One region of the Streptomyces sp. NPDC030862 genome, then DNA from elsewhere that is predicted to be linked to it. Evidence: riboswitches for the same ligand, from Rfam matches in the RefSeq annotation. Region 1 holds a riboswitch; each other region holds the start of a gene.
What was found. Region 1 has a riboswitch for cobalamin ahead of ACZ42X_RS29915 (energy-coupling factor ABC transporter permease). Riboswitches for the same ligand answer to the same signal wherever they lie in the genome.
Positions count from the first base shown of each region.

Region 2: another riboswitch for cobalamin. It lies ahead of cobN (cobaltochelatase subunit CobN); the one in region 1 lies ahead of ACZ42X_RS29915 (energy-coupling factor ABC transporter permease).
Region 3: another riboswitch for cobalamin. It lies ahead of ACZ42X_RS01200 (GHMP family kinase ATP-binding protein); the one in region 1 lies ahead of ACZ42X_RS29915 (energy-coupling factor ABC transporter permease).

Region 1 covers NZ_JBVIEN010000013.1:72,262-79,841, reverse strand. The annotation lists gene ACZ42X_RS29935 (MmyB family transcriptional regulator) at 186-989, shown strand; gene dhaK (dihydroxyacetone kinase subunit DhaK) at 1,058-2,050, shown strand; gene dhaL (dihydroxyacetone kinase subunit DhaL) at 2,058-2,693, shown strand; gene dhaM (dihydroxyacetone kinase phosphoryl donor subunit DhaM) at 2,690-3,097, shown strand; cobalamin riboswitch at 3,137-3,344, shown strand; gene ACZ42X_RS29915 (energy-coupling factor ABC transporter permease) at 3,375-4,067, shown strand; gene ACZ42X_RS29910 (energy-coupling factor ABC transporter substrate-binding protein) at 4,064-4,435, shown strand; gene cbiQ (cobalt ECF transporter T component CbiQ) at 4,442-5,191, shown strand; gene ACZ42X_RS29900 (energy-coupling factor ABC transporter ATP-binding protein) at 5,194-6,039, shown strand; gene ACZ42X_RS29895 (MBL fold metallo-hydrolase) at 6,091-6,951, opposite strand; gene ACZ42X_RS29890 (AfsR/SARP family transcriptional regulator) at 7,047-7,580, opposite strand, start outside.
Region 2 covers NZ_JBVIEN010000003.1:425,288-432,867, reverse strand. The annotation lists gene cobN (cobaltochelatase subunit CobN) at 1-3,305, opposite strand, end outside; cobalamin riboswitch at 3,342-3,490, opposite strand; gene ACZ42X_RS09945 (cobalamin biosynthesis protein CobG) at 3,501-4,730, shown strand; gene ACZ42X_RS09940 (precorrin-8X methylmutase) at 4,727-5,374, shown strand; gene cobJ (precorrin-3B C(17)-methyltransferase) at 5,398-6,900, shown strand; gene ACZ42X_RS09930 (hypothetical protein) at 6,897-7,340, shown strand; gene ACZ42X_RS09925 (hypothetical protein) at 7,347-7,520, opposite strand.
Region 3 covers NZ_JBVIEN010000001.1:259,766-267,345, forward strand. The annotation lists gene ACZ42X_RS01190 (heavy metal translocating P-type ATPase) at 1-1,263, shown strand, start outside; gene ACZ42X_RS01195 ((2Fe-2S)-binding protein) at 1,384-2,091, opposite strand; cobalamin riboswitch at 2,195-2,378, opposite strand; cobalamin riboswitch at 2,467-2,706, shown strand; gene ACZ42X_RS01200 (GHMP family kinase ATP-binding protein) at 2,911-3,810, shown strand; gene ACZ42X_RS01205 (cysteine synthase family protein) at 3,807-4,829, shown strand; gene ACZ42X_RS01210 (ATP-grasp domain-containing protein) at 4,826-6,055, shown strand; gene ACZ42X_RS01215 (MFS transporter) at 6,048-7,322, shown strand; gene ACZ42X_RS01220 (class I SAM-dependent methyltransferase) at 7,291-7,580, shown strand, end outside.

The DNA.
Region 1 (7,580 bases):
CGGAGGTGAGTCTCGCATTGAGTGATCATTATTTCCAGGGTCTGTGAGTGCAGATAATGGGGCCGCCCTGGGTGCTGCCCGGGCACAGCCCGAGTGGAAGGTGCCGGATGAAGCTGTCGGCCAGTGACCGGGGCCGTCTCAAGGGGATCCTTCAGGCGCGCCGAGCCGCGATCGACCCTGTGACGATGGGGTTCCCCAAGCGCGGGCCCGGTCCCGGTCGGCGCGCCGCCGGTCTGAGTCAGGAGCAGATGGACGTGCTGCTCACGCGCACCCCGGGCACGTACAACCGGTTCGAGAACGGTCAGCTCAACTGCCCCGGTGCCGATCTCCTCACCGCGGTCGCCAGGACGTTGCGACTGGACGAACAGGAGTGGGTGTTCCTGTGGCTGATCACCCGCAAGGAGAGCCCGCCTCATGCCCTGCACGGCAGCTCGGGGACGTCCATAGCAGGAGCGTGGCAGCGGGTCACCAACCACGTCCACGGCGCGTTGGCGTACGTCAGCGACGCCGAATGGAACATCGTCGCCCACAACGAGGACTTCCGGCGCCTCTTCCCTCGCGGACAAGCCCCCGCCAACATCATGCGCTGGCTTCTCCTGGACCTCGAGGCGCGCACCGACGTCATGATGCACTGGGAGACCCACTGGGCGCCGGCCATGATGCCGCACCTGAAGCACAGCGTGGAGCTCCGCCCGGACAATCCGGCACTTGGTCGTCTCGCGTACGACGTCCTCAACGACCCGGTGGCCGGACCGCTCTACCGAGAACATGCCGTGGCCCCCATCCCCGATTTCGACGGCTCCGAGCTTCCCGTCCGCCACGCCATTCACGGACCCGGCCGACTCACGACCTGCCTCGCCGAACCCGTCACAGCCCCCGGAGCCCGGCTCAATCTCAGCTTCTACACACCCGGGAGCCCCTGTTCTCCCGAGGCTGCCACGAAGGGGCCGAGTGGCTCGGCACCGCTCACCGCTCATACCGACAGCTGACACGCCATCAGTAAAGTCGGTATCGAGCCGCCACCGGCCCGCCGACGTCATCACGCTGGGAGACACCGTTGAAGATGCTCATCAATGTGCCCGAGACCGTCGTCCCCGACGCGCTGCGCGGGATCGCGGCCGCGCATCCCGAGCTGACCGTGGACGTGGAGAGCCGGATCGTCGTGCGGCGTGACGCCCCGGTCGAGGGGAAGGTGGCGTTGGTGTCGGGGGGCGGGTCCGGGCACGAGCCGTTGCACGCCGGGTTCGTCGGGGCGGGGATGCTGGCGGCGGCAGCGGCGGGGGAAGTGTTCACGAGTCCCGTGCCTGATCAGGTGGTGCGGGCCGCGGCGGCCGTGGACAGCGGACGCGGTGTGCTCTTCGTCGTGCAGAACTACACCGGCGACGTGCTGAACTTCGAGATGGCGGCCGAGCTCGCCGAGGACGAGGGCATCCAGGTCGCCAAGGTGCTCGTGGACGACGACGTGGCCGTGGCCGACAGTACGTACACGGCCGGGCGGCGCGGGACCGGGGCCACCCTGTTCGTGGAGAAGATCGCCGGTGCGGCCGCCGAGGAGGGTGCGCCACTGGAGCGCGTGGAGGCCATCGCGCGCCGGGTGAACGCCGCGTCACGCAGCTTCGGGGTGGCGTTGAGCGCGTGCAGTACGCCCGCGAAGGGCGGGCCGACGTTCGACCTGCCGCCGGGCGAGCTGGAGCTGGGCGTCGGCATCCACGGCGAGCCGGGGCGCGAGCGTCGGGCCATGATGACGTCGCGGGAGATCGCCGACTTCGCCGTCGACGCCGTCCTGGAGGACCTGCGGCCCGGCGGACCGGTGCTGCTGCTGGTCAACGGCATGGGTGCGACGCCGTTGCTGGAGCTGTACGGGTTCAACGCCGAGGTGCACCGGGTGCTGCGCGAGCGCGGTGTGCCGGTGGCCCGTACCCTCGTCGGGAACTATGTGACGTCGCTGGACATGGCGGGCTGCTCGGTCACGCTGTGCGAGGCCGACGAGGAGTTGCTGCGACTGTGGGACGCGCCGGTGCGGACGGCCGCCCTGCGCTGGGGGATGTGAGGACGTGATGCCCGTGACGCTCGACGTGGAGTTCTTCCGGCGCTGGATGGCGGCCGCTGCCGCGGCCGTGGAGCGCGAGGCGGACCGGCTCACCGAGCTGGACGCGGCCATCGGCGACGCCGACCACGGGGCCAACCTGCGGCGCGGGTTCGCGGCGGTGGCCGAGGTGCTGGACAAGGAGCCGCCCGCGGCTCCCGGCGCGGTGCTCATGCTCGCCGGGCGGCAGCTGATCTCGACCGTGGGCGGCGCGTCGGGGCCGCTGTACGGCACGCTGCTGCGGCGCGCCGGCAAGGCCCTGGGCGACACCGCCGAGGTGACGCCCGGTCTGCTGGCCGAGGCGCTGCGCGCGGGCGTGGCCGCGGTGGCGCAGCTCGGCGGGGCGAAGACCGGTGACAAGACGATGCTCGACGCGCTGGAGCCGGCCGTCGAGGCGCTGGCCACCGCAGCGGACGGCACGGCGGACGAGGCCTTCGGCGCGGCCGCGCGGGCCGCCGAGGAGGGTGCCCTCGGGACCGTACCGATGCAGGCGCGCAAGGGCCGGGCCAGCTATCTCGGGGAGCGCAGTGTCGGACACCAGGACCCGGGCGCGGCGTCCTCCGCCCTGCTGATCGCGGCGCTGGCGGAAGCGGAGGCCTCCCGATGAGCGCCGGGCCCGTGGGCATCGTGCTGGTCTCGCACAGCGCGGCGGTCGCGTCGTCCGTCGCCGAGCTGGCCAAGGGCCTCGCGGGCGGCGGCGGGACCGCGCCCGTGGTCCCCGCGGGCGGCACCCCGGACGGCGGTCTCGGCACCAGCGCCGAGCTGATCGCCGAGGCGGCGGCGTCGGTCGACGCCGGGGCGGGCGTCGCCGTCCTCGTCGACCTCGGCAGCGCCGTACTGACGGTGAAGGCGCTGCTCGCGGAGGGCGACGAGCTCCCCGAGGGCACGCGGCTGGTCGACGCGCCCTTCGTGGAGGGCGCGGTGGCGGCCGTCGTCACCGCCTCGGCGGGCGGCGACCTGGAGGCCGTGGTGGCGGCCGCGTCGGAGGCGTACGGCTATCGCAAGGAGTGACCGATGGCGGGACGGGTTGTGATGTACCTGGTCAACGCACTAGTGTCGCAGGGCCTTGGTGTACGGGAAACCGGTGCGGTACCGGTGCGGCCCTCGCCACTGTGATCGGGAAGTCCGGCTCCACTCCCGGGGAAACCACCCCGGGAAGCCACTGGAACACCGCGGGAGACCGTGGTGTCCGGGAAGGCGGAGCCGCGGCGTTGCATGACCCGTCAGCCAGGAGACCGGCCAGGGCGCGTTGTCCATCCACGAGGTGCTGGAGAGGGTCTCCCACATCATGCATATCGCCGAGGGGTACCTGCCCCCTGTGCACGCGGTCGCCTGGACCGTCGCCGCCGCTCCCTTCGTCGCCCACGGCGTCCGCGCCCTGACCCGCGAGGTCAAGGCCCACCCCGAATCGACTCTCCTGCTCGGCGCGTCCGGCGCCTTCACCTTCGTCCTGTCCGCCCTGAAACTGCCGTCCGTGACGGGCAGTTGCTCCCACCCCACGGGGACGGGGCTGGGCGCGATCCTGTTCCGGCCGCCGATCATGGCGGTGCTCGGCACCATCACGCTCCTCTTCCAGGCGCTGCTGCTGGCGCACGGCGGACTCACCACGCTCGGCGCCAACGCCTTCTCGATGGCGGTCGTCGGGCCGTGGGCGGGCTTCGGGACGTACTGGCTGCTGCGCCGCTCCGGCGTGCCGCTGATGGTGAGCGTGTTCTTCGGGGCGTTCGTCGCCGACCTGTCCACGTACTGCGTCACCAGCGTCCAGCTCGCGCTGGCCTTCCCCGACCCGGCGAGCGGCTTCGCCGGGGCGCTGGCGAAGTTCGGCTCCATCTTCGCGGTCACGCAGCTGCCGCTGGCCGTGAGCGAGGGCCTGCTGACCGTCCTGGTGATGCGGCTGCTGACGCAGTCCAGCAAGGGCGACCTGGCCCGGCTCGGCGTGCTGCCGGCGCGTTCCGTGAAGAAGGAGGCCGTGGCCCGATGAGCCGTAACGCGAAGATCAACACGCTGCTGCTGCTCGTCGTCGTGGCGCTCGCCGTGCTCCCGCTCGCGCTGGGCATGGGCGACCACAAGGAGGAGCCGTTCGCGGGCGCGGACGCGCAGGCCGAGACGGCCATCACCGAGCTGAAGCCGGATTACGAGCCGTGGTTCAGCCCGCTGTACGAGCCGCCGTCGGGGGAGATCGAGTCGGCGCTGTTCGCGCTCCAGGCGGCCATCGGGGCGGGCGTGCTGGCGTACTACTTCGGGCTGCGGCGCGGCCGCAGGCAGGGTGAGGCGCAGGCGCTGGACCGGACCGCCGGTACCGCCGACACCGCTCGCACGGCCGAAGTCGCCGAGACGACGGTCGAGTAACCGCCGGTGCTGCCGATCGACGCGGCGGCGCACAGCAGCCGCTGGCGCCGCCGTCACCCGTGCGAGAAGGCCGTGCTCGGCTTCGGTCTGACGGTCCTCGCGATCTGTCTGCCGCCGTGGCCGGGGGCCGTGCTGGTGGCCGCCGCCACCCTCGCCGTGCTGCTGGGTCCGGCCGGTGTCGGGCGCCGGCAGCTGTGGCGCGCGTTCCGCGTCCCGCTGGGCTTCTGCGTCACGGGGGCGGTTCCGCTGCTGTTCCAGGTCGGCGGGGCCGAGGGGTGGGTGGCGCTCGCGCCGGACGGGCCGGTGCACGCCGGGCGGTTGCTGCTGCGGACGTCGGCGGCGTCGCTCGGGGTGCTGCTGTTCGCGTTCACCACGCCGGTCTCGGACGTGCTGCCCCGGCTCGTGCGGGCGGGGGTGCCCGCGCCGGTCGTGGATGTGGCCCTGGTGATGTACCGGATCAGTTTCCTGCTGCTGGACGCCGTGCGGCGGATCCGGGAGGCGCAGGCGGCGCGGCTCGGGCTGACCAGCCGGGCGGCCGCCTGGCGGTCGCTGGCGGGCCTCGGCGCGACGGCGTTCGTCCGCGCCTTCGACCGGGCGGCGCGCCTCCAGACCGGGCTGGCCGGGCGCGGTTACGACGGCACGCTGCGCGTGCTGGTGCCGGAGGCGGCGGTCTCCCGCCGGTTCCTGGCCGCGACGGGCGCCCTGCTCGCGGGGCTCGTCGCCCTCACCCTCGTACTCGAAAGGTTCCTGCCGTGACCATGCATCGTGACGCCGTCGTGGAACTGGTCGGTGCGGGATTCGCCTACGACGACGGGCCCGCCGTGCTGTCGGGCATCGACTTCGCCGTACCGGAGCGGCGCGCGATCGCGCTGCTCGGCCGCAACGGCAGCGGCAAGACGACGATGCTGCGGCTGCTGAGCGGTGGCCTGCGGTGCGTGAGCGGGCGGCTGCGGCTGGCGGGCGAGGACGTGTCGTACGACAGGGCGGGGCTGACCCGGCTGCGGACGACCGTGCAGCTGGTGGTGCAGGACCCCGACGACCAGCTGTTCGCGGCGTCGGTGGGGCAGGACGTGTCCTTCGGTCCGATGAACCTGGGGCTTTCGGAGCCGGAGGTGCGGGAGCGGGTGCGCGAGGCCCTGGAGGCGCTGGACATCACGGCGCTGGAGGACCGGCCGACGCATCTGCTGTCGCACGGGCAGCGCAAGCGGGCGGCGATCGCGGGCGCGGTCGCCATGCGGCCCCGGGTGCTGATCCTCGACGAGCCGACGGCGGGCCTCGACCCGCACGGCCAGGAGCGGCTGCTGGAGGTGCTGGACCGGCTGCGGGAGTCCGGTACGACGGTCGTGATGGCCACGCACGACGTGGACCTGGCGCTGCGCTGGGCGGACGACGCGGCGGTGCTCACCCCGGACGGCCTGCGCACCGGCCCGGTGGCCGAGCTCCTCGCGGACGCCGCCCTGCTGGACGCGGCCCGGCTGCGCCGCCCGTGGGGCATGGCGGTGGCCCGGGTGCTGCGGGACCGGGGCCTGCTGGGCGCGGCCGAGCAGGGTCCGCGCACGCCGGAGGAGCTGGAGGAGTGGGCGGCGGCGGTACGGGGCGCCTAGGCCCAGCGGTACGGCGGCACGGCGGTGTGGCGGGGCTCAGGTGGGCGGGGCTCAGGTGGGCGGGCCCGGCACGGGTGCCGGGGCGTCGGCGGGGACTCCCCTGCCTTCCGCCGCGGAGGGCTCGAAACCGGCCAGCATCTGCTCCAGCGCCTGCTGGTCCGGGCCGATGAACGGGTCGGCGCCCGGCGCGCCGCTGATCGTGTCGATCATCAGGGGGGTGAGCCCGGTGGCCGGTGGCAGGTGCGTGCTGAGCACCACCTCCGGGTCCATCTCCCGCACCGGCCGGATCGTCGCGAGGTACTTGTCGACGTCCACGTTGTGCACCCACGGGCTGTCGGCGGTGGCCCACAGCAGCTGCCCGGCGCGCAGGTCTTCAGGAGCGACCGCGTCGGCGGTGCCGCCGTCGGCGAGGTCCGCGCTGGGCATCGGCGCGCCGAAGCAGTCGGAGGTGAAGCAGGTGCGCGAGCGGTCGTCGTAGAAGCCCACCGTCACGGGGCTGTCGTAGAGCGGTGGCCGGAACGCCGCGAGCGTGCGGTCGCCGACGTCCAGGGACTGCCCGGGGTTCAGCAGGAAGACCCGGTCGAGGGGCAGCGGGCGCTCGGTGGACATGATGCCCGCGCCGACGAAGGTGGTGACGACCCGCGCCCGCGGGGCGGCCTCCAGCAGGGCGAACAGCCCGCCGGTGTGGTCCCGGTCGGGGTGCGTCAGCCAGATCCACCGCACGTCGGCGGGGTCGACGGCCGAACCGAGCAGTTCCAGGAAATCGCGGTCGGGCAGGCCGAGGCCGGTGTCCACGACGACCGGCTCCGCAGCGTGCAGCACGAACGCGTTGACCGGCAGAAAGCCGATCGCGGGTACTTCGAGGCAGTCCGCGAGGACGGTGACGTCGCGGCCGGCTTTCAGATGGGTCATGGCGGAGCTCCGATGCTCCTGGGGTATGGGGCGTCCTATGGGGTTTCTCCCTTCCATGGTGATACCGCCGGGGTGCGCGGCGCAGCTCACGCCGGTCACGCCCCCTGCCCGAGGCCCGTGGCGTAGGCGGCGGCGAACTCCGCAGCGCCCAGCGCCGCCCGGACGCGTGCCGTGACGCGGTCGACGTCGGCGCGCTCGGCGTCCGGCAGCGGTGCCCCGGCCCGCTCCCGGAGGCGGGCCGCCGCGCCGAGGAGGCGGGCGGCGCGGGACGGGCGGCCGGTGAGGGCGTGGGCGCCGGCCAGGCCCTCGAAGGCGAGGGCCAGGGCCCGGGGGTCGCCGGCGGAGCGGGCGGCGGCGAGGCCCTCGCGGTGCAGGTCCAGGGCCGCCGGCCCGTCGCCGCGCTGCTCGGCGACGAAGCCGAGCTCGGCCAGCAGCAGGGCGGGGCCGGGGCCGAAGGCGACCCCGCGGTGCCAGTCGAGGGTCTTGCGCAGATACGTTTCGGCGCGGTCGAGGCGGCCTTCGCGCCGCGCGCCGAGGGCCAGTCCCATCTCGGCGTGGACCTCCCCCGCGGTGTAGCCCTCCTCGGCCGCCAGGCGCTGCGCCCGCTCGTGGAGCCGCTCCGCGTCCCG
Region 2 (7,580 bases), on a different contig from region 1:
GCGCGGAAGACGCGCGAGGTCTCCTCCACGAGCGTGCGGGTGCGGACGCTCTCCGGGCGGGTCGAGTCGCCGATGTACGCCTCGGGCGCCGTGCCCTTGAGCGCGCGGACGGTCGCGACCATGCCGCCGTGGTACTGGAAGTAGTCGTCGGAGTCCGCGATGTCGTGCTCGCGGGTGTCGGTGTTCTTGGCCGCCACCGCGATGCGCTTGTACGCCGTCTCCATCTCGCTGCGGGCGGGCTTGCCCTCGAGGCCGCGCCCGTACGCGTAACCGCCCCACACCGTGTACACCTCGGCGAGGTCGGCGTCGGTGCGCCAGTCGCGCGAGTCGATCAGCTGGAGGATGCCCGCGCCGTACGTGCCCGGCCGGGAGCCGAAGATGCGGGTGGTGGCGCGGCGTTCGTCGCCGTGCTCGGCGAGGTCGGCCTGCGCGTGGGCCCGTACGTAGTTGTCCTCGGCCGGCTCGTCGAGGGAGGCGGCGAGGCGCACGGCGTCGTCCAGCAGCCCGATGGTGTGCGGGAAGGCGTCCCGGAAGAAACCGGAGATGCGCAGCGTCACGTCGACGCGCGGGCGGCCCAGCTCCGCGAGCGGGATGGGCTCCAGGCCGGTGACGCGGCGCGAGGCGTCGTCCCAGACGGGCCGGATGCCGAGGAGGGCGAGCGCCTCGGCGACGTCGTCGCCGGCGGTGCGCATCGCGCTCGTACCCCACAGGGACAGGCCGACGGAGGTGGGCCAGTCGCCGTTGTCGGTGCGGTAGCGCTGGAGCAGCGAGTCCGCGAGGGCCTGGCCGGTCTCCCAGGCGAGGCGGGAGGGGACGGCCTTGGGGTCGACGGAGTAGAAGTTGCGGCCCGTCGGCAGGACGTTGACCAGGCCCCGGAGGGGGGAGCCGGAGGGGCCGGCCGGGACGAAGCCGCCGTTCAGGGCGTGCACGGCGTTGTCGAGCTCGTCGGTGGTGGCGGCGAGGCGCGGGACGACCTGGCGGGCGGCGAAGTCGAGGATCCGCGTCACGTCCGGGCCGTGGCCCTCCGCCACCCGGGCGACCGCGGCCGGGTTCCAGTCGGCGGCCTCCATCGCCTCGACCAGCGCGCGGGCCGTGGCCTCCGCCTCGTCGGCGGTGGTACGGGTCGCGGCGGACTCGTCGAGGCCGAGGGCCTCGCGCAGGCCGGGCAGGGACTGCGTACCGCCCCAGATCTGGCGGGCGCGGAGGATGGACAGGACCAGGTTGACGCGCTCGGGGCCGGTCGGCGCGCCGCCCAGCACGTGCAGGCCGTCGCGGATCTGCGCGTCCTTGACCTCGCAGAGCCAGCCGTCGACGTGGAGCAGGAAGTCGTCGAAGCCGTCGTCGTCCGGCCGGTCCTCAAGGCCGAGGTCGTGGTCGAGCCGGGCGGCCTGGATCAGCGTCCAGATCTGGGCGCGGATGGCGGGCAGCTTGGCCGGGTCCATGGAGGAGATCTGCGCGTACTCGTCGAGCAGCTGCTCCAGGCGCGTGATGTCGCCGTACGACTCGGCGCGCGCCATCGGCGGCACCAGGTGGTCGATGAGCGTGGCGTGGGCACGGCGCTTGGCCTGGGTGCCCTCGCCCGGGTCGTTGACGAGGAACGGGTAGATCAGCGGCAGGTCGCCGAGCGCGGCGTCGGGGCCGCAGGCGGCGGACAGGCCGGCGTTCTTGCCGGGCAGCCACTCCAGGTTGCCGTGCTTGCCGAGGTGGACCATGGCGTCCGCCCCGAAGCCGCCGTCGGCGGCCGGGGTGGCGATCCAGCGGTAGGCGGCCAGGTAGTGGTGCGACGGCGGCAGATCGGGGTCGTGGTAGATCGCGATCGGGTTCTCGCCGAAGCCGCGCGGCGGCTGGATGAGGATGAGCAGGTTCCCGCGCCGCAGGGCGGCGAGGACGATATCGCCGTCTGGGTCGCCTTCGGCGGTACGGGAGCGGTCGAGGAACATCTCACCCGGCGGCGGGCCCCAGTGCCGCTCGACGCTCTCGCGGAGCTCCTCCGGGAGACCGGCGTACCAGCGCTTGTAGTCGGCGGCCGGGATGCGGACCGGGTTGCGGGCCAGCTGCTCCTCGGTGAGCCACTCCTGGTCGTGGCCGCCGGCCTCGATGAGCGCATAGATCAGCTCGTCGCCGTCGCCGGAGGCAAGGCCGGGGACCTCGTCCGTACCGAAGTCGTAGCCCTCCTCGCGCAGTCGGCGCAGCAGCGCGACGGCGGAGGCGGGGGTGTCGAGGCCGACGGCGTTGCCGATGCGGGAGTGCTTGGTGGGGTACGCGGAGAGGACCAGCGCCAGGCGCTTGTCGGCGTTCGGGATGTGACGCAGGCGGGCGTGGCGCACGGCGATCCCGGCGACGCGCGCGGCGCGCTCGGCGTCGGCGACGTACGCGGGCAGGCCGTCGGCGTCGATCTCCTTGAAGGAGAACGGCACCGTGATGAGCCGCCCGTCGAACTCGGGGACCGCGACCTGGCTGGCGGCGTCGAGCGGCGAGAGCCCTTCGTCGTTCTCCTCCCAGGCGGAGCGCGGGCTCGTCAGGCACAGCGCCTGGAGGATCGGTACGTCGAGGGCGGCGAGCGCGCCCGCGTCCCACGACTCGTCGTCGCCGCCGGCCTGGGCCTCGGCGGGCTTGGTGCCGCCGGCGGCGAGGACGGTGGTGATGACGGCGTCGGCGGTGCGCAGGGTGTCCAGCAGCTCGGGCTCGGGGGCCCGCAGGGACGCCACGTACAGGGGCAGCGCCTGGCCGCCCGCGTCCTCGATGGCGTCGCACAGGGTGTGGACGAAGGCGGTGTTCCCGCTCATGTGGTGGGCGCGGTAGTACAGCACCGCGACGGTCGGGCCGGTGGCGGTGCGCGCGGTCCGCTCCAGCGGGCCCCAGGTGGGCGCGGCGGCCGGCGGCTCGAAGCCGTGGCCGGTGAGGAGGACCGTGTCGGACAGGAAGCGGGCGAGCTGCTCCAGGTTGTCCGGGCCGCCGTGGGCGAGGTAGGCATGGGCCTCGGCCGCGATGCCGATGGGGACGGTGGACGTCTCCATGAGCTGGGCGTCGGGGGCCTGTTCGCCGGTCAGCACGACCAGCGGCTTGCCGCTCGCGCGCAGGGCGTCGAGGCCCTCCTCCCAGGCGCGGATGCCGCCGAGGAGGCGTACGACGACGAGGTCGGCGCCGTCCAGCAGCCCGGGCAGGTCTCCCCCATCGCCTTCGGCATGGGAGGTACCCCCATTCGCAGCGAGCCGGGCGGGGTTGGCGAACCGGTACGCGACCGGGCCTTCGGCCGCGCGGGCGCTCAGCAGGTCGGTGTCGGAGTGCGACAGCAGCAGGATCACGGCGTGCCGGGCCTTCCTCGGGGTGTCCTCGCCCCGGGTGGTCGTGGGTGGCGGGAGTTCCTGACTCGTCCGTCGTCTCCGTTGTCGGCGGAGTTGTCGGCGGACTCACAGTGGCGGGACCGCGCCGGATTCCCACCGGGCTTCCTCCCTAGGGCCCTGGGACCCTGTGCCGTCTGCATAGTAGAGGCTGCGCGTATGCTCGCCGCCATGCCGCCCAGCCCACCCATGCCTCAGGACCGGGGCGAAGCTCACATACGGGACAGCGCGCGGGACCGTGACCGTGACCGCGTACGCGACCGTGGTGACGCCTGCCCCGGCGCGCTGCGGCTGCACCGGGCCGACGACGGTGCGCTGGCCCGACTGCGCATCCCCACCGGCGTACTGACGCCCCGTCAGGTGCTGGCGCTGGCCGACGCGGCGGACCGGCTCGGCGACGGGCACCTCTCCCTCACCTCGCGCGGCAACCTCGAACTGCGGGGCCTCGGCGAGGGCTGCGGGCTCGGCCTCGCGGAGCTGCTGCGGGACGCCGGGCTGCTGCCGGAGTCCGAACGGCACGAGCGCGTACGGAACATGGTCGTCTCGCCGCTCGCCGGCCCGGAGGTGCAGGCGTGGGCCGCGCGCCTGGACGCGCTGCTGTGCGCCGAGGAGTGGACGCTGGAGCTCTCCGGGCGCTTCCTCTTCGCCGTCGACGACGGCCGGGGGGATGTGGCGGCGCTGACCCCGGATGTGACGTTGCTCGCAGAACCGGCGGGCACGGCTCTCGTGCAGGCCGGCGGCCCGGGCGCGTACCGGGTGGCGGGCGCCGACGCGCCGCGGGCCGCGCTGGCGGCGGCGGAGGCGTTCCTCGCGGCGGCCCGGGAGGCGGGCACGGGCGCGTGGCGGGTGCGGGAGCTGCCGGCGGGGCAGGACGTGGACGTGGCGGAACACCTGCGGCGGGCGTCGATCGCGGCGGAACCCGTGCGGGATGCCGTGGTCCCGGCGGGCGCACCTCTCGCGCCCGGGCTGGTCGGCGACGACACGGTCTCGGTGCTGGCGCGGCTGGGCCGGGTGACGACGGCGCAGTTCCGGGCGCTGCTGCCGGCCGAGGAGGTGCGGGTCACGCCCTGGCGCGGTTTCGTACTGCCGGGCTTCCCGGACCGGGCGGCCGCGGAGGAGCGGCTGCGCGCGCTGGACCGGACCGGGTTCCTCACGCGTGCCGACTCGCCGTGGGTCGGCGTGACCGCCTGCACGGGCCGGCCGGGCTGCGCGAAGGCCCTGGCCGACGTACGGGCGGACGCGCGCCCGGTGGACGGCGGCCTGCCGGTCCACTGGTCGGGCTGCGCGCGCCGGTGCGGCCATCCCCAAGGCGTCGCGTGGGTGGACGTGGTGGCGACCGCCGAAGGCGCGTACCAGACGACCGTGACCGTACAAGGACCGACGAGATGAGCGAGAGCAGAGTGTTCGACTACGAGAAGGACGGGGCGGAGATCTACCGCCAGTCCTTTGCCACGATCCGCGCCGAGGCGGATCTCGCGGGGCTGCCGGCCGACGTGAGCCAGGTCGCCGTGCGGATGATCCACGCCTGCGGCATGGTCGACCTCGTCCGCGACCTCGCCTATACACCGGACGTCGTCGCCCGCGCCCGCGAGGCGCTGCGCGCCGGGGCGCCGATCCTGTGTGACGCGCAGATGGTCGCGAGCGGTGTCACGCGCAAGCGGCTGCCCGCCGGCAACGACGTGGTCTGCACCCTCTCCGACCCGTCCGTGCCGGCCCTCGCCGCCGAGCTGGGCACCACGCGCAGCGCCGCCGCGCTGGAGCTGTGGCGCGACCGGCTGGAGGGGTCGGTCGTCGCGATAGGCAACGCCCCGACCGCGCTCTTCCGGCTCCTGGAGATGATCGACGCGGGCGCGCCGCGCCCCGCGGCGGTGCTCGGCATCCCGGTGGGCTTCATCGGCGCGGCCGAGTCGAAGGACGCGCTGGCGGCCTTCCCCGGTCTGGAGTCCCTGGTGGTCCGGGGCCGGCGGGGCGGCAGCGCGATGGCGGCGGCGGCGATCAACGCGATCGCGCACGAGGCGGAGATCCAGGCATGACGGGCACGACGGGCACGACGGCCATGAGCGGAAAGCTGTACGGGGTCGGGCTCGGCCCCGGCGACCCGGACCTGATGACGGTGGCGGCGGTGAAGGCCATCGCGGCCGCCGACGTGATCGCGTACCACTGCGCGCGCCACGGCCGTTCGATCGCCCGGTCCATCGCGGCGGAGCACATCCGCGAGGACCAGATCGAAGAGCGGCTGATGTACCCGCTGACGGTGGAGACCACCGACCACCCGGGCGGCTACCGGGGCGCGCTGAACGACTTCTACGAGGAGGCGTCGGCCCGGCTCGCCGCCCACCTGGACGCCGGCCGCACGGTCGCGGTCCTGGCGGAGGGCGACCCGCTCTTCTACGGCTCGTACCAGCACATGCACAAGCGCCTGGCGCACCGGTACGCCACCGAGGTCATCCCGGGCGTCACGTCGGTGAGCGCGGCGGCGGCCCGGCTCGGGGAGCCGCTGTGCGAGGCCGAGGAGGTGCTGACGATCATCCCCGGCACGCTGCCGGAGGACGAGCTGACGGCGCGGCTCGCGGCCACGGACTCGGCGGTCGTGATGAAGCTCGGCCGGACCTTCCCCACGGTGCGGCGCGCGCTGGAGCGGGCGGGCCGGCTGGAGGACGCCCGGTACGTGGAGCGGGCGTTCATGTCCGGCGAGCGCACCGGGGAGCTCGCCTCGGTCGATCCGCAGACGGTGCCGTACTTCTCGGTGGCGGTGCTGCCGTCGCGCATCGACGCGGAGGTCCCGGAGGCGCGGGAGACCGGCGGCGAGGTCGTGGTCGTCGGCACCGGCCCGGCGGGCGCGCCGTGGCTGACGCCGGAGTCGCGAGGGGCGCTGGTGAACGCCGACGACCTCGTCGGCTACACCACCTACCTGGACCGGGTGCCGGTGCTCCGGCCGGGACAGCGGCGCCACGGCTCCGACAACAAGGTCGAGTCCGAGCGCGCCGAGTTCGCCCTGGACCTGGCCCGGCGCGGCCGCCGCGTCGCGGTGGTCTCGGGCGGCGACCCGGGCGTCTTCGCCATGGCGACGGCGGTCCTGGAGGTCGCCTCCCAGGACCCGTACCTCGACATCCCGGTCCGCGTCCTGCCCGGCGTCACGGCCGCGAACGCCGCCGCGGCGAAGGCGGGCGCCCCGCTGGGCCACGACTACGCGACGATCTCCCTCTCGGACCGCCTCAAGCCCTGGGAGGTCATCGCCGAGCGCCTGCGCGCGGCCGCCTCGGCGGACCTGGTCCTGGCCCTCTACAACCCCGGCTCCCGCTCCCGCACCTGGCAGGTCGCCAAGGCCCGCGAACTGCTGCTGGAACACCGCGCCCCGGACACCCCGGTGGTCGTCGCCCGCGACGTCGGCGGCCCGGAGGAGTCGGTCCGCGTCCTGCCGCTGATGGACCTCGACCCGACGGAGGTCGACATGCGCACCCTGCTGCTGATCGGCTCCTCCCAGACCCAGGCGGTGCGGCGGACCGACGGCTCCGACCGCGTGGTGGCGTGGACGCCGCGGAGGTACCCGGAGGCGTGACGGCGCGCCCGCACATCGCCTTCTACCCGCCCGCGGACGACGGCGGTGCCTGGCGCGCCACACTGCCTGCACTGGGGAACGCCTTGCGCGAGGCGTTCCCCGGCGCGGAGCTGGAGTACCGCGAGTCGGGCATCCTGGGCACGCCGATGCTCGACTTCACCCTCGAAGTCGCCCCGGGCCTCTGGGTGGACGGCACAGCGGCGATGCGCGAACCGGACGGCGCCTTCATCACCCTCACCCAGGTGACCCCCGACGAAGTCGCCCCCTTCGCCACCTGGCTCCGGGACCACTTCGCCCCCGCCCCGGACCAGGTGCGGTTCATATCGAGCCTCGCCGTGGAGGACGGTGAGGAGACACCGTCCCCTCTGCCGACTGAGGGCGGCGTCGACGACATGGAGGCGGCGCTGCGGGGGCATCTGGCGCGTTTCGGCGCCGGATAGCCGCCGTCAGGTGGCGTCGGGAACGGCGCCGGTGAGCTTGGCACGCTTGGCGGCTACGCGCCGGGGATCAGCCGGTCCGTGGAGCCGTTCGAAGTCGGCTATGAGCTCGTCCAGCTTGTGCCGCACGTCAGTGGTGGCGGCGTCGACCTGCGGGGGGCCGCCGGCGGTTTCCTTCGTCATGGCCCCAGCGTGGCAGTCGAAGCCCTTGGTCGCACTGGTGCTGGCCCCCGCACCGGCTGT
Region 3 (7,580 bases), on a different contig from region 1:
GCCCAGTCCGACCGGGCGCCCATCCAGACCGTCGCCACCCGCTTCACGCGCCGCTTCGTCCCCGTGTCCCTGGCCCTCGCGGCGGGTACGTACGTGCTCACCCGCGACGCCCGGCGCGCGATGACCATGCTGCTCGTCGCATGCCCGTGCGCCGCCGGCCTCGCCACGCCCACCGCGATCAGCGCCGCCATCGGCAACGGCGCCCGCCACGGCACGCTCATCAAGGGCGGCACGCACCTGGAGGGAATCGGACGGGTGACCGCCGTCGTGTTCGACAAGACCGGCACCCTCACCCTCGGCCGCCCACTGGTGACCAGCGTCGTCGCCCTCCACGAGGACTACACGGCCGACGACGTCCTGCGCCTCGCGGCCTCCGGTGAACGCCACGCCCGCCACCCCGTCGCCCAGGCCATCGTCACCCGCACCGAGGAACAGCACCTGCACATTCCCATCCACCAGGCGTGCGAGGTGGTCCTGGGCATGGGGATGCGCGCCGAGCTCGACGGTACCCGGCTCCTCGTCGGCAGCCCCGCCCTGCTGCGCCGGCACGGACTGGAGCTGACGACGGTCGCCCAGGACTGGACCGAGCAGTTGCGCCGCCAGGGCGAAACGGTCATCTGCCTCGCCCACGACGACGACCTGATCGGCATGCTCGGTGTCTCCGACGCCGTACGCACCGCGGCGGGCACGGTCGTCCAGCAGCTGCGCGACCTGGGCGTCCAGCGGATCATCCTGCTGACCGGTGACGCACCCGAGACGGCCCAGGCCGTCGCCGACGCCCTCGACATCGCCGAGGTCCACGCCCACGCCCTGCCCGAGGCGAAGCTGCAACTGATCCGCGATCTCCAGCAAGAGGGGCACATGGTCGCCATGGTGGGCGACGGCACCAACGACGCCCCCGCGCTCGCGCTCGCGGACGTCGGCATCGCCATGGGCGAGCACTCCTCCCACGTGGCCCTGGAGACCGCCGACATCGCCCTCGCCGGCAACGACCTGCGCCAGGTCGCCGCCGTCGTGGAGCTCAGCCGGCACACCCTGCGCGTCGTACGGCAGAACTACGGCCTGGCCATCGGCGTCAACCTCGCCGGTCTCGTCGCCGGCGCGGGCGGGTCCATCAACCCGGTCGTCGCCGCCCTGCTGCACAACACCAGCAGCATCGCCGTCGTCGGCAACTCCGCCCGCCTCGTCAACCACACCCCGCATCTGCCCGAAGCCGGTCAGGACCTCTACGCCGCGCCGCTGGAGGAGACCCGGGTGCGCTGATCAGCGGCACCTCGTCCCGGGCCGGACCTCCCGTTCTCGCCACCGAGGACCTCACACCGAGCTCGTCGTAGGGAGGAGTCCGCCGGTTCCCGCAGGCGGGCGTCGGCCGGCTCGGGGTGGTCAAGCGGGGCGTGGCTCCTTGTGGGTGAGAAGGACGCACTCGCCGCAGTATCCGGCGCCGGGGACGCGGTAGTAGAGGCAGCAGCTGCGGCGGCGGTAGGTGAACGGCTCGGTGGTGAGGGTGCCGGCGCTCGCGAGCGGTTCCCGTCGCAGCAGGGCGGCGGCGATCGCAAGCGGCGGGTGAGGCGCGTCCGGGGCGCGCTGGAGCAGCACGCGTACGGCGCCGGTCAGCGCGGATGCGGTGTTGCCCGGCAGCAGCTTCGGTGAGAGTCCGAAGTGCCGGCGCAGCGCGTCGCCGAGGGGCAGCAGGTTGTCGGCGAGGACGGTCCGGTGCAGGGCGTCGGGGATGTCCTGCTCGGGCAGGGCGGCCGGTTCGGGCAGCCAGAGCTCGATCGGGCCGGACGGCGGCGTGCGCCACCACAGCCGGTCCGGCGACAGGTCGGGGACGCGGCCGGTCAGCGCCGCCGTGGCCAGGGCGATGGACCAGAGGCGTGCGGCGGTCCCGATGTGGAGGGTGGAGGCCGCGACGCGCCGCTGGTCGGTGCCGAGCCGGCGGCCCACCTCCGCCACGTACGCCGACAGGGCGCCGCGGTCCGTGTAGAGGGTGGTGAGCGGGCGGAAGTCTCCGCCGTCGGTGCGTGGTCCGCCGGGCACGGCGAAGTAGGGCCCGATGGCCGTGACCCGGTCGAGGACCTCCGTGGTCACCATGTACGTACCGCCTGGCCAATTGGACCGGCGGGCGGTGACCAGCCGTCACATGCGCGTGGGCACACGAGTGCCACCGTCCTCTCTCGGGGAGATCCGCCCCGGTACGTCGAGGTGCGACGGCGTGAGTCTCCTGACTCGGGATCGACGCTCTCCCGGCCTTCCGGACCCTCGACTGGGCCGTGGCCGTGGCGGGTTCGCTCCCCCTACACAGTGGCGGTACCGTGCCGGAATCTCACCGGCTTCCTCGTTCCGCCGTCGCTTGCCGGACGCAGCATCCCAGAGTCTGCGCACCCCATGCCAGGCCCTCACCCTGTGTCACCGACCACAACCGGACAACTGCGGGCGGTGCCCTGTCGCGCCGCGACCGGCCGCCTCTACGCTGCTGACCGCAGTCGGTTCGCGCCCCCGTCCCGGTGGCGCGTCGTAAGAGGGAACCCGGTGCGATTCCGGGACTGTCCCGCAGCGGTGAGTGGGAACGAACGCCGTCAACGGCACTGGGCCCCATCCAGGGGCCCGGGAAGCGACGGCCATTAGGTGTACGTGTCCGCCGGAACGAACAACCGGCCGGCCGGTGAGCCCACGAGTCCGAAGACCTGCCACTGCGCGCGTGCGGTGACGCACACGCTGTTCACGGTGACCTCGAGGGCTGGGTCGGCGGTGCAGGCGGATCGGCGCACGCGTACGCGCCGCGACCGCCACCTCGCTTCCCGCGATCCTCCTCGGGCCCGGGGAGACGAGGGAGGACACGTACGTGACCACGGCACACGGCGGCCGGGCGTGCCGCCGCACCGGCCAGGCCCGGCCGTCACACGGCCGACGATGCTGACGCTCACGAACCGGGCCCCGACGCGGACCTTCTCCGGGGTGTGTCACGGGACCCTGGGCGAGCTCTACCAGGGCCCGCTGCGGGAGGGGCCCGCGCGGCCCGGTGCCGAGGCGGACATCGCCCTGGTGTCGTTCCCGGTGGACCGGCACTCCTGGGTGTACTTCACCTCCGGGACGGCGTCGCCCGGCCCGCCGCCTCTCGGCGAGAAGTCGGTACTGGCCGCGCACCTCTTCCTGGAGCGCTTCGGTCTGACGCTGCCGCCCGGCCGCTGGAGCGCCCACAGCGATCTGCGCGTGGGGGTGGGCATGGCGAGTTCGACGGCCGACGTCGTGGCGACGCTGCGGTGCCTCTTCCGGGTCTTCTCCCTGCCCTACGACCCCGGCGAGGTGATGCGGATCCTGTCCGCGATCGAGCGGGCCGACAGCGTCTTCCTGGACGAGTTCGCGCTCTATCTGAGCGCCCGGCACAGGGTGGTGCGCCGACTGGGCACCGGGGTCGGTTTTCACACCGCGTTCGTCACCGAGCCCGGCACCGTGGACACGGCCGCGGTGACGCCGGTCCTGCTGCGGCAGTACCGACGGCGTGCGGACGAGTACGAGCGATGTCTGACCGACCTGCTCAAGGGCTTCGCCTGCCATGACCCCGCGGCCGTGGCCCGGGCGGCGACCACGAGTGCCGTGCTGTCCCAGGAGGCGTTGCCGAAACGGTCCTTCGACGCCGTGCTCGCGCACCGCGAGGAGTTCGGGGCCGACGGGGTGTTCGTCGCGCACACCGGATCCCTGATCGGCTACCTCTTCGCCCGCCGCCCCGCCCCTTCCGTCAAGGACGACCTGTCCGCCTTCTTCCACTCGCTCGGCCACCAGTGCTCTTTCGCCCAAGGAGGCTACGGGTGATACACCCCCACATCGCCGACGCCCTCAAAACGCCCGACCTGGTCCGGCTGACCGACGGCATGGTGCTGATCCGCTTCGAGTCGATGAAGATCTACTCGGCGCTCGCCGCCGTCCGCCATCTGCTCGACCGGGGCACGGTCCGCCCCGGGCAGACCCTCGTCGACAGCTCCAGCGGCATCTACGCCTACGCCCTGGCGCTGGCCTGCCATCGCTACGGCATGCGCTGCCACATCGTGGCGTCCACCACCGTGGACACCACCACCCTCGCCCAGCTGGAGATCCTCGGCGCCACCGTGGACCAGGTCAGCCCGTCGCCGACCCTCAAGCTGGACCAGGAGTTACGCGTACGACGGGTGCGGCGGTTCCTCGCCGAGCGGCCCGACGCGCACTGGATGCGCCAATACCACGACGGCGTCCACTACCTGGGTTACCGGGAGGTGGCCGACCAGGTGGCGGCGGCGGTGCCGGACGGTCCGCTCACCGTGGTCGGGGGCGTCGGGTCCGGGGCCTCGACCGGCGGTCTCGTGGAACACCTGCGCCGCCGCGACCCGTCCGTGCGGCTGGTCGGTGTCCAGCCGTTCGGCAGCGTCACGTTCGGCAGCCAGGACCACCACGACCCGGACGCGATCATCGCCGGGATCGGCTCGTCGATCGTCTTCGACAACGTACGCCACCACCTCTACGACGGCCTGCACTGGCTCGACTTCACCCACGCCATGTCGGGGACGGTCGCCCTGTTGCGCGAGCACGCCGTTTTCGCGGGCCTGTCCACGGGCGCCGCGTACCTGGCCGCCACGTACGAGGCGCGTCGCCATCCGGACCGGCTCCTGCTGGTGATCGGCGCCGACACCGGACACCGCTACGTCGAGCACGTCCATGCCCGGCACGCCGAGGCCCCCGACCCCGCGGCGCTCAAGCCGTTCGAGGTGGAGTCCGCCGAGGAGATGCGCATGCCGTGGTCGACGATGGCCTGGAACCGTACCACTTGCCCTCCGCACTGGAAGGAGGCCGCCGCGTGACCCTGGTCTGTCTGGAATCCCTCACGTTCGGGCTGGGGCACCTCGTGCGCGCCGCCGACGCCCTCGGCGAGCGCCTGCGGCTGCTGACCCGCGATCCGTCGTACTACGCCTACGAGTTGGAGCGGCTCCCGGCCGGCGCGCTCGACGTCGTGACGACCGACACCTTCGACACGGAGCGGGTGGCCGGCCTGCTCACCCGTACGCCGGAGCTGCGGGGGCTGATCAGCTCCACCGACACGTGGACGCTGGTCGCCGCCGAGCTGACGGAACGGTTCGGTCTGCCCGGCCTCGACCCGGCGGTCCTGCGGCTCACCCGGGACAAGGCCGCCGTGCGCGACCGGCTGTACGAGGCGGGGCTGACGCGGGCGCGTGCCGTCGAGGCCCCGAAGGCGGCGGCGCGCGGCGAGGTGGCGCTGCCGGTCATCCTCAAGGACAGCGCGGGCACCGGCAGTCAGAACGTCTGGCTCGTCCGCGACGAGGCCGAACTGGACGCGGCACTGCGCGAGGCCGCCGGGCGGCGTCTGACGGGCCGCCTGTTCGCCGAGCCGTACTTCTCCGGCCCGGTGTACAGCGCCGAGACCCTCACCTGGGCGGGGCAGACCCGGCTGCTGGGCGTCTCCAGCCGGCTGATGTCACCCGAGCCGCACTTCCGTGAGGAGATCACGGCGTTCCCGGTCGCGTTCCCGGAGGAACGGCACAGCGGCTTGGAGCGGTGGCTGGACGAGGTCCTCGCCGCCATCGGGTACACCGACCGCTTCGCCCACGTGGAGTTCGTCCTCACCACCGCGGGCCCCGAGGTGGTGGAGGTCAACCCCAGGATCGGGGGCGCTCTCGTCGGCGAGGGCCTGTGCCGGGCGCTCGGCGTCAACGTGTACGAGGCGATGGTCGAGGCGGCGCTCGGCCGCCGGCCCAGCCTCATGGACGCGGACCTGCCCGGCGGTCCGGCCGTCGCCTTCGTCCTCGGCTATCCGCGCCGGCCCGGGGTGTTCACCGGCGTCGAGGGGCTCGACCGGCTGACGGACATGCCCGGGTTCCCGACCTGGTATCCGGTCAAGGGCATCGGCGCGCCCATCGAGCACCTGGGTGACAGCCGGGGCTACGCGGGCATCGTCTACGCGGAAGGTGAGACGGCCGAGCTGGCCACGCACCGCGCGGTGGCCGCAGCCAACGCCGTACGCGTGCTCACCGAGCCCTTCCCGGAACGGGCGGACAGGGCCGGTGACTGAGCGGCACGCCATCGGCGGAAGCCTGCGGGGCGCGCTGTCGACGCTGACCGGGCCGCTGCGCTTCCTTCTGCTCAGCTCGTTCCTGATCCCGCTGGGCAGCTTCATGGTGCTCCCCTTCATGTCGGTGTTCCTGCACGAGCGGCTCGGGATGGGGCTCGGCGCGGTCGGGCTGGTGCTGGCGGTGGCGTCCCTCGTGCAGTTCTCGGGCGGCATCGTCGGCGGGGCGCTCGCCGACCGCTTCGGGCTGCGGCGGACCATGGTGTGGGCCCTGCTGATCCGTACGGCCGGGTTCATGGGCCTGCTCGCCGCGCTGCGCTGGCCGCCGCTCGCCGTGGCGGCACTGATCCTCACGTGTTGCGGCGCCGCTCTGTACCTCCCCGCCAACAAGGCGTACCTGGTGCACGGCGTGGACGACGGACGGCGCCCGGCGTTCCTGTCCGCGGGCAACGCGGCGCTCAACGCCGGCATGGCGGTGGGCCCGCTGATCGCCGGACCCTTCGTGCTGTCGTCGCCCGGCCCGCTGTTCCTCGCCGTGACGGCGCTGTTCGTGGTGGTGACGGCGGGCCATGTCCGGTTGCCGGCGGCCGGGGCTGGTCGAGAGGGCGCGGACGTCCCACGGCAGGGCCTGCTGTCGGGTGTCGCCGTGCTGCCGTTCGCGGCCAACGCGCTGGCGTTCTACCTCTACTTCCACTTCCAGCACTATCTGGCCGTGTACGCCGTGGAGCGGGCCTCCAGCGAGTTCTACAGCGTGGTGCTGCTCGTCTGCTTCCTGCTGGTCATCGTCGTCCAACCGCTCGCCTCCGGGCTGATCCGGAAGATGCCGTACGCCCTGGCCCTCGCGGCCGGATTCGCGGGGCTCGCGGCCGGGCTGGCGGTGCTGGCGATCGGGACCAAGGCGGCGCTCCTCGCGGGCGGGGCGCTGATCACGCTCGGCGACATCGTGCTGTTCCTCAAGAACGACCTGGAGGCCCTGCGCCGCAGCCCGCGCTCCGACGCCGTGGTCTTCGGGCAGCAGCGGCTGGCCGCCGGACTGGGCGCCTGCGCCAGCGGCCTCCTCGGCGGGCAGCTGTACGGGTTCGGCGAACGCTCCGGGGAACCCGGTTGGTTCTGGCTGGTGGCAGCCGCGCAGTGCCTGCTCCTCCCCCCGCTGCTGCTCGCACTGCGCCACGCGGCCGGGGCCGCGGACGCGGTGCCCTCTCCCCTCGACGACGACACGGAAGGAACACCGACGCCCGATGACGCACACCGGCGGATTCCAGGACGATGACTTCTGGACCGAGTTCCATGACTTCCTCTTCTCCGAGCAGCGGTACGCGCAGGCCGAGGAGCTGCTCGGCACCTCGCCCCTGCTGTCCTTCCCCGTCGGGGCGCGCGTGCTGGACCTGTGCTGCGGACCGGGGGTGTTCACCGTGCCGCTGGCCCGCCGGGGCTTCCACGTGACCGGTGTGGACCTCAGCCACGGGATGCTGGACCGGGCCCGGAAGCTGGCGGCCGAGGCGGGGGTGACGCCGACGTACGTCCAGGC